Regions from separate parts of the Kitasatospora sp. NPDC059817 genome, predicted to be linked through region 2. Evidence: riboswitches for the same ligand, from Rfam matches in the RefSeq annotation. Region 2 holds a riboswitch; each other region holds the start of a gene.
What was found. Region 2 has a riboswitch for cobalamin ahead of ACFV61_RS29000 (cobalamin biosynthesis protein). Riboswitches for the same ligand answer to the same signal wherever they lie in the genome.
Positions count from the first base shown of each region.

Region 1: another riboswitch for cobalamin. It lies ahead of ACFV61_RS04285 (HoxN/HupN/NixA family nickel/cobalt transporter); the one in region 2 lies ahead of ACFV61_RS29000 (cobalamin biosynthesis protein).
Region 3: another riboswitch for cobalamin. It lies ahead of ACFV61_RS25380 (iron ABC transporter permease); the one in region 2 lies ahead of ACFV61_RS29000 (cobalamin biosynthesis protein).
Region 4: another riboswitch for cobalamin. It lies ahead of ACFV61_RS13220 (ribonucleoside-diphosphate reductase subunit alpha); the one in region 2 lies ahead of ACFV61_RS29000 (cobalamin biosynthesis protein).

Region 1 covers NZ_JBHWIR010000011.1:68,682-71,861, reverse strand. Annotated here, with positions in the region: gene ACFV61_RS04295 (Fpg/Nei family DNA glycosylase) at 1-808, shown strand, start outside; gene ACFV61_RS04290 (metalloregulator ArsR/SmtB family transcription factor) at 861-1,244, opposite strand; cobalamin riboswitch at 1,326-1,540, shown strand; gene ACFV61_RS04285 (HoxN/HupN/NixA family nickel/cobalt transporter) at 1,570-2,682, shown strand.
Region 2 covers NZ_JBHWIR010000183.1:1,885-5,064, reverse strand. Annotated here, with positions in the region: gene ACFV61_RS29005 (cobyric acid synthase) at 1-483, opposite strand, end outside; gene ACFV61_RS29000 (cobalamin biosynthesis protein) at 480-1,448, opposite strand; cobalamin riboswitch at 1,556-1,688, opposite strand; gene ACFV61_RS28995 (alpha/beta hydrolase family protein) at 2,008-3,120, shown strand.
Region 3 covers NZ_JBHWIR010000135.1:17,662-20,841, reverse strand. Annotated here, with positions in the region: gene ACFV61_RS25395 (CGNR zinc finger domain-containing protein) at 1-451, shown strand, start outside; gene sodX (nickel-type superoxide dismutase maturation protease) at 474-836, opposite strand; gene sodN (superoxide dismutase, Ni) at 1,132-1,527, shown strand; cobalamin riboswitch at 1,616-1,755, shown strand; gene ACFV61_RS25380 (iron ABC transporter permease) at 1,845-2,927, shown strand; gene ACFV61_RS25375 (ABC transporter ATP-binding protein) at 2,927-3,180, shown strand, end outside.
Region 4 covers NZ_JBHWIR010000049.1:2,310-5,489, reverse strand. Annotated here, with positions in the region: gene ACFV61_RS13230 (glycoside hydrolase family 26 protein) at 1-43, opposite strand, end outside; gene ACFV61_RS13225 (hypothetical protein) at 184-1,233, opposite strand; cobalamin riboswitch at 1,655-1,797, shown strand; gene ACFV61_RS13220 (ribonucleoside-diphosphate reductase subunit alpha) at 1,965-3,180, shown strand, end outside.

The sequences.
Region 1 (3,180 bases), on a different contig from region 2:
GCCGGAAGGCCACATCATCCACCGCCTCGCCGCCGAGAACCGGAAGGCCTTCGGCGGCCGCCCGGTCGAGGTGTCCAGCCCGCAGGGCCGGTTCGCCGACGAGGCCAAGGCCATCGACGGGCAGCTGCTCACCGCGGCCGAAGCCGTCGGCAAGCACCTGTTCCTCGGCTTCGAGGAGGGCGGCTGGGTGCACGTCCACCTCGGCCTCTACGGCGGCTTCGCCTTCGGCACCGGGCCCGCGCCCGAGCCGGTCGGCCTGGTCCGGCTGCGGCTGGCCAACGACGACGGCTACGCCGACCTGCGCGGCCCCAACACCTGCGCGCTGGTCACCGGCGCGGAGAAGGCCGCCGTCGCCGCCCGGCTGGGCCCCGACCCGCTGCGCGCCGACGCCGATCCGCAGGCCGCCTGGCGCCGGATATCGGCGAGCCGGACGACCGTCGCCGCGCTGCTGATGGACCAGAAGGTGCTGGCCGGGGTGGGCAACGTCTACCGGGCCGAGGTGCTGTTCCGCCACGGGATCAACCCGTACCGCGCCGGCCGCGACCTCACCCGGGGCGAGTGGGACGCGATCTGGGCCGACCTGGTCGCCCTGATGCACGAGGGCGTCGGCGCGGGCCGGATCGACACCGTCCGGCCCGAGCACACCCCCGAGGCGATGGGCCGCCCGCCGCGCGTCGACGACCACGGCGGCGAGGTGTACGTCTACCGGCGGGCCGCGATGCCCTGCCTGGTCTGCGGCACCGACGTCCGGGCGGAGCAGCACGCCGCGCGCAACCTCTTCTGGTGCCCCACCTGCCAGGCGGCCTGACCGGGTCCGCGGTTGCTCCGGCCGGGCCCCGGCGTGTCCTCCGGGGGGCCGGTCAGCCGACGGCCGCGGTGGGCTCGTGGTGTTCGGCGGCGGCGCACGCGTCGAGGAGGGGGCGCATGGCCTCGTCCACGAGCCGGTAGCGCACGACTCTCCCGTCCTTGTCCCCGGTGACCACGCCCGCGGTGCGGAGCAGCCGCAGGGCCTGGGACACGGCGGGGTCGCGCATGCCGGTGGCGACGGCGAGGTCGGAGACGGCGAGCGGGCCGGCCCGGTGGAGGGCGAGCAGGAGGGCGAGCCGCCCGGGGTCGGCGAGCAGGGAGAACCGCTCGGCCCAGGTGCGGACGTGCGCGGGGTCGCCGATCGCGGCGATGGCCTCGCAGACCCGGTGTCCGTCGATGGTGCGGTGGCCCGCGCGGTCGGCCGGTACGAGATGCATGCGCACATTGTTGCAGGAGGGGGCCTGTGATCCTGGACACCTGCGCAGGTGCGCAGCCTTGCAAGGGTGGGTCCTGGCCCCTACGGTGTTCCCCGCCGTGGTGCTCGGGAAGACCGGTGACGGATCCTCAGGGGTCCCAGTCCGGAGCGGCCCTCGCCACTGTGATCGGGCCATCGTGATCGTCGACGATGGAGAGACGTCCGTACCCACGACGCCACTGGGAGCCTCGCGCACCTGGGAAGGCGGGTACGGGACCCCCGTAAGCCAGGAGACCGGCCACGGCATCTCACGAAGTGTTTCCACGAGGTGCTGGAGCGTGACCCGAATGACCCTGCCCGAAACCGCCGCCGCCGAGGCGCCGGCGACACCGTCCGTGCTGCCCACGTTCCGCTGGAAGCGCGAGGACACCGTCCGCACGGCCGGGCTGATGGGGGTGATCCTGGCCATGCACGTGGTGGCGTTCGGGACGCTCATCTTCCTGGTCGCGCCCCACAACTACGCGGTCGGCACCCAGGTCTTCGGCGTGGGCCTGGGGATCACCGCGTACACCCTCGGCATGCGGCACGCCTTCGACGCCGACCACATCGCGGTGATCGACAACACCACCCGCAAGCTGATGGCGGACGGCAAGCGGCCGGTCTCGGTCGGCTTCTGGTTCGCCCTCGGGCACTCCTCGATGGTGGTGCTGATGGCCGCCCTGGTGGCGGGCGGCGCGCAGCTGGCCAGCACGCTGATGGACGACGACTCGACCACCCACAAGTGGCTCGGGATGGTCGGCACGACGGCCTCCGGCGTGTTCCTCTACCTGATCGGCGCGCTCAATCTGGCCGCGCTGCTCGGTATCCTCAAGGTGTTCCGGGCGATGCGGGCCGGGTCGTACGACGAGGCGCAGCTGGAGGAGCACCTCAACTCGCGCGGCTTCATGGCCCGGGTGCTGAACCGGGCGACCCGCTCGATCACCCGGCCCGGGCAGATGTTCCCGGTGGGCATGGTGCTGGGGCTGGGCTTCGACACCGCGACCGAGGTCACCCTGATGGTGATGGCCGGGTCGGGCGCGGCGGCCGGGCTGCCCTGGTACGCGATCGTCTGCCTGCCGCTGCTGTTCGCGGCCGGGATGAGCCTGTTCGACACCCTGGACGGGACGTTCATGAACTTCGCGTACCAGTGGGCCTTCGCCAACCCGGTCCGGAAGGTCTACTACAACCTGACGATCACCGGGCTGTCGATCGCGGTGGCCTTCGTCATCGGCACCATCGAGCTGGTCGGCGTGCTGCACGAGAAGCTCGATCTGACCGACCCGGTCACCGGCTGGATCGCGGGCATCTCGCTGGACAACGTCGGCTACGCGATCGCCGGGCTGTTCGTGGTGGTCTGGGCCGCGGCGATCGCCTACTGGAAGCTGGCGCGGGTGGAGAAGCGCTGGGCGGCCGCCGAGTAGTGACGGCTGCGAGCAGCGACGGCTGCGAGCAGCGACGGGGGGGCCCCCCCGCGCCCCCGGGGGGGCGCCGGCCCCACGTGCGTGTCCGGCCCGATCGGACGTGGCGTCAGCGCCGCCCGAGCCCGCCCGACGCGGCGTCAGTGCCACCCACGCCCGCCCGACGGCGCGTCAGCACCATCCGAGCCGCCCGACGTGGCGTCAGCGCCTTCCCGGGCCTGCCCGACGCGGCGTCAGCATCGTCCCGGACCCGCCCGACGCGGCGTCAGCGCCTTCGGGACGGACCGACACGCCGTCAGCACAGGACCGACTCGGCCCGGACCGCCGCGAATCCTTTTCACCCGTCTCACTGGGGCACCCGGGTGAACCGGGCCGGGACTCCACTCGAATCGAGCACAGTCCGTACCCAAGTCGCCACTCTCCGGTGGCGGCGGACGTCGCGGTGGTTGACGGTGAATCAGACGCAGTTCCCACGAATTCCCTTGTCCGGCGCCGTGCCGG
Region 2 (3,180 bases):
CACCACCGGCAGCCCGGCGGCCGTCGCCAGGCCCATGTTGGCGATGTCCCGGTCCCGCAGGTTGATCTCGGCGGGCGAACCGGCGCCCTCGCAGACCACCACCTCGTAGCGGCGGCGCAGATCCGCCAGGCACTCCAGCGACCGTTCCAGCAGGACGGGCTTGCGCTCGCGGTAGTCCAGCGCGCCCACCTCGGCGACCGGCCGGCCCAGCAGCACCACCTGGCTGCGGCCGTCCGCGCCCGGCTTCAGCAGCACCGGGTTCATCGCCGCCTCCGGCTCCACCCGGGCCGCCTGCGCCTGCATCGCCTGCGCCCGGCCGATCTCGGCGCCGTCGGCGGTGACGAAGGAGTTCAGCGACATGTTCTGCGCCTTGAACGGCGCGACCCGCACCCCCTGCCGGGCCAGCCAGCGGCAGATGCCCGCGGTCACCACGCTCTTGCCCGCGTCCGAGGTCGTCCCGGCGACCAGCAGTGCGTTGCTCATGCCCTTCCCCTCCACCGTGTCGTCAGCAAGCGCAGCGCGACGTGCCCCGCGACCGTCGTACCCAGGGCCAGCGCGCCCACCCGCCGGGAGAGCACGCAGGCCCGCTCGATGTCGTCCGCCGTCACCGGGCGCAACTCCGCGCCCAGCACCGGCCGGTGCTCCACCCGCTCCCCGTACTGGAGGGTCCCGCCCAGCCGGACGCCCACCGCGCCCGCGAAGGCCGCCTCCGCCTGGCCCGCGTTCGGGCTCGGGTGCGCCGAACCGTCCCGCCGCCAGACCCGCCAGGCCGTTTTCGGCTGCGGCGCGGCGGCCACCGTGAGCAGCGCCGTCAGCCGGGCGCCCGGCCAGCCCGCCACGTCGTCGAGCCGGGCCGAGGCCCAGCCGAACCGGGCGTACCGCGGCGAGCGGTGGCCGACCATCGCGTCCAGCGTGTTCACCGCGCGGAACGCCAGCAGCCCCGGCGTGCCCGCCAGCGTGCCCCAGACCAGCGCGTTCACCACGGCGTCCGCAGTGTTCTCGGCGACCGACTCGACCACCGCGCGGGCGATCTGCGGCCCGTCCAGCGCGCTCGGATCCCGCCCGCACAGGTGCGGCAGCCGTTCCCGCGCGGCCGCCAGGTCACCCGTGGCCAGCGACCGGCCGATGGTGCGCGCCTCCCGGGTCAGCGAGGTGCCGCCCAGCACCGTCCAGGTCGCGGCGGCCGCCAGCGCGGCCCGGCCCAGCGGACGCCGGCCCACCGTACGGTCCAGGGCCACCGCGCCGGCCGCGACCGCGCCCACGCACAGCGCCGTGTACCCGGCGCCGGCCACCCGGTCGTCCTGCCACACCCGCCGCTCCAGCCGGGTCGCCGCGCCGCCGAAGACGGCCACCGGGTGGCCGCGCCGGGGGTCGGCGAAGCGGGCGTCCGCGGCGAAGCCCGCGGCGGCGCCGAGCGCGAACGCGGCGGCGCGGGTCAGCGGGCGCACGGCGGGTTCGGCGGAAGGCCGCGTCGGGTCCGGCGGGTCGGGGCAGCCTGCATCGCGTGCGTGTCCTCACTCAGGGTCCGCGCCCTGGATCGACGTACCGGGGGCGAGAGTCTCCTGGCTTCCGGGTCGGACGCACCCCCGGGCCTTCCAGCGGCTTCTGACGGTCCGCCGTGGCAATGTTCCGAGCGTGCTCCCCGGTGACAGTGGCGGGACCGCGCCGGACTCGCACCGGCTTCCTCTGCATGCCTCCGTTTGGCCCCAGGATCCCATCACGCGGCCGAACCGGGAGTCAACCGAGGTCACGGAGGGGTTGGTCACACCTCGGAGCCCTGTCGCCGGTGCCGTTCTCGCCCGCCCGAGGCCCGCCCCGCCCGACGCCCCGCCCGCCTGACGCCCCGCCCCGCCCGACGCCCCGCCGTACCCCGGACGGCCCAGCCCGGTGGCCGCCCGCGCGGCCCCCCGGTGAACTGGTGCCCGAACACCGTCCGAGCAGCGCCCGGACACCGCCCGGACACCGTCCGGTCCAAGAGCAGCCAAGACCAGCAGAGCGGGGAGCGATATGCGTTGGGGAACCGCGGCCGTCGTGGCGGCCGCCGTCGTCGGCGCCGGGGCCGCCGTCCTGGTGATCGGCCGTCGGGCCTCCGAACGGCTGGTCCACCCGGCGAGCGCCGTCCGGGAGTCGGGCCCCGTCCTGGTGCGGAGCCTCGCCGCGGGCCGGATCACCTTCAACCGCCGCCCCGAGAGCCTGCGCCCCGGCCGCTGGGCCGTGGAGTGGGACGACCACGGCCACGCCGTCGTCGAGGACGTCCTGCACAGCGACGAGAACGGTGTCACCCGCCGCCTCGTCCGCGCCGACCGGGGCACCCTCACTCCCGGCACCGAGGTCCGCTTCACCCCCCGCGTCCACCTCGGCGACCCCACGGAGGCGCTCGGCCTCCCCTTCACCGACACCGCCGCCGACGGCGAACTCGGCGCCCTCCCCGCCTGGCGCCTCGACGGCAAACGCGGCACCTGGGTGATCCTCGTCCACGGCCCCGGCGCCGACCGGCAGCAGACCCTCCCGGTCCTCCCCGTCCTCGACCGCCTCGCCCTGCCCGCCCTCGCCGTCACCTACCGGGGCGACCAGGGCGCCCCCGCCTCGCCGGACGGGCTCGGCCACTTCGGCGAGACCGAGTGGCGCGACGTCGAGTCGGCGGTCCGGCTCGCCCTCGACAGCGGCGCCGGCCGGGTCATCCTGTACGGCTGGTCCCTCGGCGCCACCATGGCCCTCCAGACGGCCTCCCGCTCCGCCTGGGCCCATGCCATCAGCGGCCTCGTCCTGGACTCGCCGGTCCTCGACCTGCCCGCCACCGCCCGCCGCGGCGCCGCCCGGGCCGGCTACACCGGCGCCGCCGCCGAGCTCGGCGCCCTCGCGGCCGAGGGCCGTACCGGCGTCGACCTCGCCGACTTCAGCCGCATCGCCGAGGGCGCCGACCTGCGTGTCCCCACCCTCCTCCTGCACAGCCCCGACGATCAGGTCGCCCCGTTCCGCGCCGCCGAGCGCCTCGCCGCCGCCCGCCCCGGCGTGGTCAGCCTCCGGCCTTTCCCGGGCGCCGACCACGCCACCCTCTGGAACTCGGCCCCCACCCACTACACCGAACTCCTCCGCCGCTGGCTCACCCCCCTTCTCTGAACCCAGCCCCCCCCGCACGAGAAGTCACACCGACAGGGCCTCTGTACGAAACCCGGACCT
Region 3 (3,180 bases), on a different contig from region 2:
CGAGTCCGACCTGCCCCGGCTGCGGGCGGTGCGGACCAGGCTGCGCGGGGTCTTCGAGGCCGCCGCCGAGGGCGACGAGATCCGGGGCGTCGACCTGCTGAACAGCCTGCTGATGGAGTACCCGGTCAGCCCGCTGGTCTCCGGGCACGACTACCTGGACGACGCCGGCCGGCCGCGCTGGCACCTGCACCTGGCCGACAACTCGCCGACCGCCACCGCGCACTTCAGCGCGGTCGCCTGCATGGGCCTGGCCGTCCACCTGACCGAGCTGGGCGCCGACCGGCTCGGCATCTGCCAGGCCGCGCCCTGCCGCAACGCCTACCTGGACACCTCGACCAACCGCTCCCGCCGCTACTGCTCGGACCGCTGCGCGACCCGCGCCAACGTCGCCGCGTACCGGGCCCGCAAGCGCCAGGAGGCCGAGGCCGCGGCACTCGGCGCCGCCGGCTAGGTCCCCGGCAGGGCCCAGGGGGTCAGAGCTGCTCCGCCCAGACGCCCAGGCGGCGGGCCAGGCCCGGCACCCGGGCCAGCCGGGTGCTCAGCAGCAGCCGCTCCAGCCGCCGCCCCGGCGCCAGCCAGGCCGGGCGCGGGCGCAGCCTCAGCAGCACCCGGCCGAGCACCAGTTCGTCCGGGACCGGGCCGTAGCTTCGGCTGTCGCTGTCCACCGGCCGGTTGTCGGACAGCAGCCACCAGCCCCTCGGACGCCGCTCGGCGGCCCGCTTCACCACCAGCAGGTCCTGCTGGAAGGGGTGCCGGAAGAGCACCACCGCGCCGGGCCGGATCGGCGCGCCGTAGCGCACCAGCAACTGGTCGCCCTCGCGCAGGGTCGGGACCATCGACGGGCCCGCCACGTCGACCAGCCCGAACGGCACCGCGCCGCCGCCCCGCCCCCGGGGTTCCGTGCCCGCCGGTTCCGTGCCCGCCGGTTCCGTGCTCCGCGCCACGACTCCTCCTCCCGGACCGCCCGGTCCCAGTCTGCCGTACGGACCGTCACCCCGTTCGATCCGTTCGATGTCCGGATTACCCCGGTTCCGGGTCCGCCTTTTGCCCTAGGCCCACCGCCCGATCGCGAAACCCCGGGGGCGGAAGGGTAATCTCGGGCGCGGGAAGACGATCTAAGGAAGGACTCCCATGTTCTCTCGTCTGTTTGCACCGCGCGCCACCGCCCACGCCCACTGTGACCTGCCCTGCGGCGTGTACGACCCGGCGCAGGCCCGGATCGAGGCCGAGTCGGTCAAGGGCACCCAGGAGAAGTACCAGGCCAACGAGGACCCGGCTTTCCGCACCCGCGCCCTGATCATCAAGGAGCAGCGTGCCGAGGCCGTCAAGCACCACATCTCGGTGCTGTGGAGCGACTACTTCAAGGCCCCGCACTTCGAGAAGTACCCGCAGCTGCACCAGCTGATCAACGACACCCTGAAGGCCGCCTCGGCCGCCAAGGCGTCCACCGACCCCGCCACCGGCCAGGCCCTGCTGGACCTGATCGCCGAGGTCGACAAGATCTTCTGGGAGACCAAGCAGGCCTGAGCCTGACGCGTCGCCACCCGACCGCCCCCGTCCGCGAGCCCGGACGGGGGCGGTCATGCGTTCACGCCCCATCCGAGTCAGGTAAGGGTTGCCTAGCCTGAGTGGCTGTTATGCTGCCAGGGCGTCCGAGGGGGAAGTCCGGTGTGAATCCGGCGCTGACCCGCAACGGTGAGCACGGCCTTCGGGGCCGTGCCAGCCCGATCGCCCCCGGCCGCTGAACTCCCGACAACTCGCCGTGGACTGCGAGGGGATGGCGCCCGGGCCCGCGCCCGACCGGTGCCGCCCCCGCGCACCCGCGGCCCGAGGCAAGGCGCACCGTGAGCAGCACCGCAGCCGCGGGCAGTGGCGCAACGAGCCCGCCCGCCCGCCGAATACCCGCCCTCCCGCTCGCCGTCGGCCTGGCCGCCGCCCTGCTGCTCTCGCTGCTCTGCGGCGTGGCGCTGGGCGCCTCCGGGATCGGCCTGCCCCGCGTCCTGCGGCTGCTGGCCGCCGGGCTGACGGGCGGACGGCTGGAGGCGGAGGAGGCCGCCGCCTACGCGATCGTCTGGGAGATCCGGCTGCCGCGCGCCGTGCTGGCCGCCGTGGTCGGCGCCGGGCTGGCCGCCACCGGGGTCGCCGTCCAGGCCCTGGTGCGCAACGCGCTGGCCGACCCGTTCGTACTCGGCATCTCCTCCGGCGCGGCCGTCGGCGCCAACGCGGTGCTGCTGCTCGGCGCCTTCGCCTCGCTCGGGGTGTGGGCGATCTCGGCCTCCGCGTTCGGCTCCGCGCTGGTCGCCATGGTGCTGGTCTACCTCGCGGCGCGGACGGCCTACGGGCTCACCCCGCTGCGGCTGGTGCTCACCGGCACCGCGCTCTCCTACGGCTTCTCCGCCGTCACCGCGCTGATGGTCTTCGCGGCCGCCCGCGGCGAGGCCGCCCGGGACGCCATGATGTGGCTGCTCGGCAGCCTCGGCGGCGCCACCTGGGGCTCGGTGCCGATCGCCGCCGCCACCGTGCTGGCCGGCCTGGCGTACCTGGCCTGCGCCGCCGGCCGGCTGGACGCGCTCGCCATGGGCGACGAGACGGCCGCCTCGCTGGGCGTGGACCCGGACCGGCTGCGCCGCGAGCTGTTCGTGGTGACCGCCGCCGTCACCGGCACGGTGGTGGCCGTCAGCGGGGCGATCGGCTTCGTCGGGCTGATGGTGCCGCACCTGGCCCGGATGCTGGTCGGCGCCGGGCACCGCCGGGTGCTGCTGGTCGCGCCGCTCGCCGGGGCGCTGCTGCTGGTCTGGGTGGACATCGTCTCGCGCACCCTGCTGGCGCCCGCCGAACTGCCGGTCGGGGTGGTCACCGCAGTGCTCGGGGTGCCCTGTTTCCTGCTGCTGATGCGCCGTCGCGGCTATTCCTTCGGAGGCCGCTGATGGATCTCGCCCTGGACTCCGTCTCGGTCGAGCTGGCCGGTGCCCGGCTGGTCCACGACGTCGCCCTGGACGCCGCCGCCGGGCAGGTGGTCGGACTGATCGGACCGAACGGCAGCGGCAAGTCGACGCTGCTGCGCTGCGTCTACCGGGCGCTGCGGCCGGCCGCCGGGGCCGTCCTGCTGGACGGCACGGACCTGCACGCGCTGACCGCGCGCGAGGCCGCCCGGCGGGTGGCCGCACTCCCCCAGGAGCA
Region 4 (3,180 bases), on a different contig from region 2:
CCAGGACGGCGGGCTTGCCGCGCAGGGCTCTGGGCAGGGCCACGGACCGCTCCTCCGGTTGCTCGCCGGCACCGGCCCAGGCGGACACAACCGGAACACTCGTGCGAATGACTGCCCCGAGAGCCTGCCACACTCCCCCGGCCCCGGCGAGCGAACCCGCCGGGGCCGGGGTGTCACGGCGGATCAGCCGGCCGCGGCGGCTCCCGGCGCACCCGGCGCGGCCGCGGACGCGGCCTTGGCGCGCTGGAGCAGCTGGCCCTTCACGTGCTCGCCGAAGCCGGCGGCCGCCGCGGTGGCGGCGGCGTCAGCGGTGTCGCCGCCCTTCGCCGAGCCCTCGACCGTGAAGTAGGCGTACCGGCCCAGGGTGTTGTGCGTGTTGGTGCAGCCCGGCGTGGCGCAGAAGGGCGGCGCGCCCGGCGCGACGGCGCCCTTGAGGTGGCCGGTGTAACTCTTCATCGAGGTCTCGGCCTGGATCTTGTGGTCGAAGACCGCGACGCCGACGGTCACCGCGCTGTCGCCGGAGACGTAGGTCGCCCGGAGCACCTTCTGGCAGCCCTGGTCACCGAGGACCTTGCCGAGCCCGCCGGTCGTCGAGTTCCCGTCCCAGCAGGGCGAGTCCAGCGAGACGAAGGTCCGGTTCCAGGTGGCGCCGTTGACCGTCACCTGGAGTGCGGAGAACAGCGCCCCCGCGTCCTGTGGTGCCGGGTCGGTGGCGGCCTCCCAGATCGGCTTCGACGGGTCGTCCGGCGCGCCGCCCGGGGTGCCGGCGGCACTTGGCGCGGCACTCTGGGCGGCACTCGGTGCGGCACTCGGCGCGGCGGAGGACGGCCGGTTGGAGGCCGAGGCGGTCGGCCCGGCGGTCGGCTTGTCGCCGTCGCCCTTCGTCAGCAGCACCGTCCCGCCCGCGACCAGGCCGCCGACCAGGACGACCGCGACCGCCACGCCGAGGGCCCGCAACCGGCGGCGGCGCTTGTCGTCCGCCGCGTTGCGGTCCGCCAGCGCCTGCCAGTTCGGCTCGGCGCGCTGCGGCGCCTGGGGCTGCGGGTACGGCTGCGGGTGCGCCTGCGGGTGCGCCTGCGGGTGCGCTTGGGGATGCGGCTGGGGGTTCGGCTGGGGGTTCGGCTGGGGGTTCGGCTGCCACTGCGGCGGCAGCTGCTGCCCCGGTTGGCCCGGCTGCGGCAGCGGAGGCTGCCCCGGCGGACCGGGCTGCGCCACCGGCTGCGCGGGCGGCACCGGAGGTCCGTACGAGGCCGGCGGCGGCCCGAAGCCCCCGCTCGGCGGCAACACCGGACCGGGCACCACCGGCGGCTGCTGACCGTGCGCGTCCCCCGGCCCGGTGGGAGGCGTTCCCTGCTGACCCTGCCCGGGTGCGCCAGTTCCGTCGCTCACGCGCCCCCTCGCTTCGCTCGATGATCGCTTCGCGAAACGCGCCCCTCGGCGCTTCGCTCGCTCATGCGCCCAGATCGTAGGGCATGCCCCCGCCAGCCGGTCCGCCCGGTGACCGTTCCGTATCGAAACCAGGACGCCGGAGCCCGGAACCAGGGCCCCGGGAGCCCGGATCCGAGGCGCCCCAAGGCCACGACCCGCCCCCTCCCAGCACCCCCGGTTATCGCGCCGACACACCGCGCCATACTACATGTGGGGTCGCATCAGAGAGACACCACAAGATGTATGCTCAATCCTGCTGTCGATGCAGGGGAACCCGGTGCGAATCCGGGACTGCCCCGCAGCGGTGAGCGGGCGGCTCCAGCAGCCGCACCGCGAGTCCGAGTACCTGCCGACGGTGTGCGCACGGGCCCTCCCGCAGAGGCCGCGCCAGCACGAGAACTACCTTCCGGGCCTCGCGGGCGGGCCGGGGACGCCACTGTCGCGCGACGCTTTCTGCGTACGTGCCGTGCTCCCCTGCCCCGAACGGCCCGGTACCCCCCGATCACCGCCGCCGATCGCCGCCAGGAGAGAGCGCCTTGACCACCGCTGCCTCAGCCACCCTGCCCGCCCCGGGCACCGGCCCCGCCCCCACCGACCCGACGGTCTCCGACCCCGGCGGCGCGCTCCTTCGGCTGCTCACCGACCGCAGCGTCGATCTCCCCCAGGTGGACCCCGGCCATGTCGCCGCCGCCGCGCTGCGCGGCCGCCACGCCGGCTCGGACTTCGCCGAGCTGCGCGGGCTGGCCGTGGACGCCGCCGCGTCGATGATCGCCGAGGACCCCCAGTACTCGAAGCTGGCCGCCCGGCTGCTCGCCCTGGAGATCGTCGACGAGGCGAACAGCCAGGGCTCGCGCTCCTTCGCCGCCTCGATCGCCGTCGGCCACGACGAGGGCCTGATCGGTGACACCACCGCCGCCTTCGTCGCCAAGCACGCCGCCGCCCTGGACGCCTTGATCGACGCGCACGGCGACGACCGCTTCGAGTACTTCGGCCTGCGCACCGTGCAGTCCCGCTACCTGCTGCGCCACCCGATCACCCGCAAGGTCATCGAGACCCCGCAGCACTTCCTGCTCCGCGTCGCCTGCGGCCTGGCGGTCGGCGACAGCGAGCAGTCCGTGCGCGAGGTCGCCGAGCTGTACGGCCTGATGAGCCGGCTGGAGTACCTGACCTCCTCGCCGACCCTGTTCAACTCCGGCACCCGGCACCCGCAGATGTCGAGCTGCTACCTGCTCGACTCCCCGCTGGACAACCTGGACTCGATCTACAACCGCTACGCGCAGATCGCCCGGCTGTCCAAGCACGCCGGCGGCATCGGCCTGTCCTACTCGCGCATCCGCTCGCGCGGCAGCCTGATCCGCGGCACCAACGGCAAGTCCAACGGCATCGTCCCGTTCCTGCGCACCCTCGACTCCTCGGTCGCCGCCGTCAACCAGGGCGGCCGCCGCAAGGGCGCGGCCTGCGTCTACCTGGAGACCTGGCACGCCGACATCGAGGAGTTCCTGGAGCTCCGCGACAACACCGGCGAGGAGGCGCGGCGCACCCACAACCTCAACCTGGCGCACTGGATCCCGGACGAGTTCATGCGCCGGGTCAACGCCAACGAGGACTGGTCGTTGTTCTCCCCCGCCGACGTGCCCGAGCTCGTCGACCTGTGGGGCTCCGACTTCGACGAGGCCTACCGCAAGGCCGAGCTGGCCGGCAAGGCCGTGCGCACCATCCCCGCGCAGACCCTGTACGCCCGGATGATGCGCA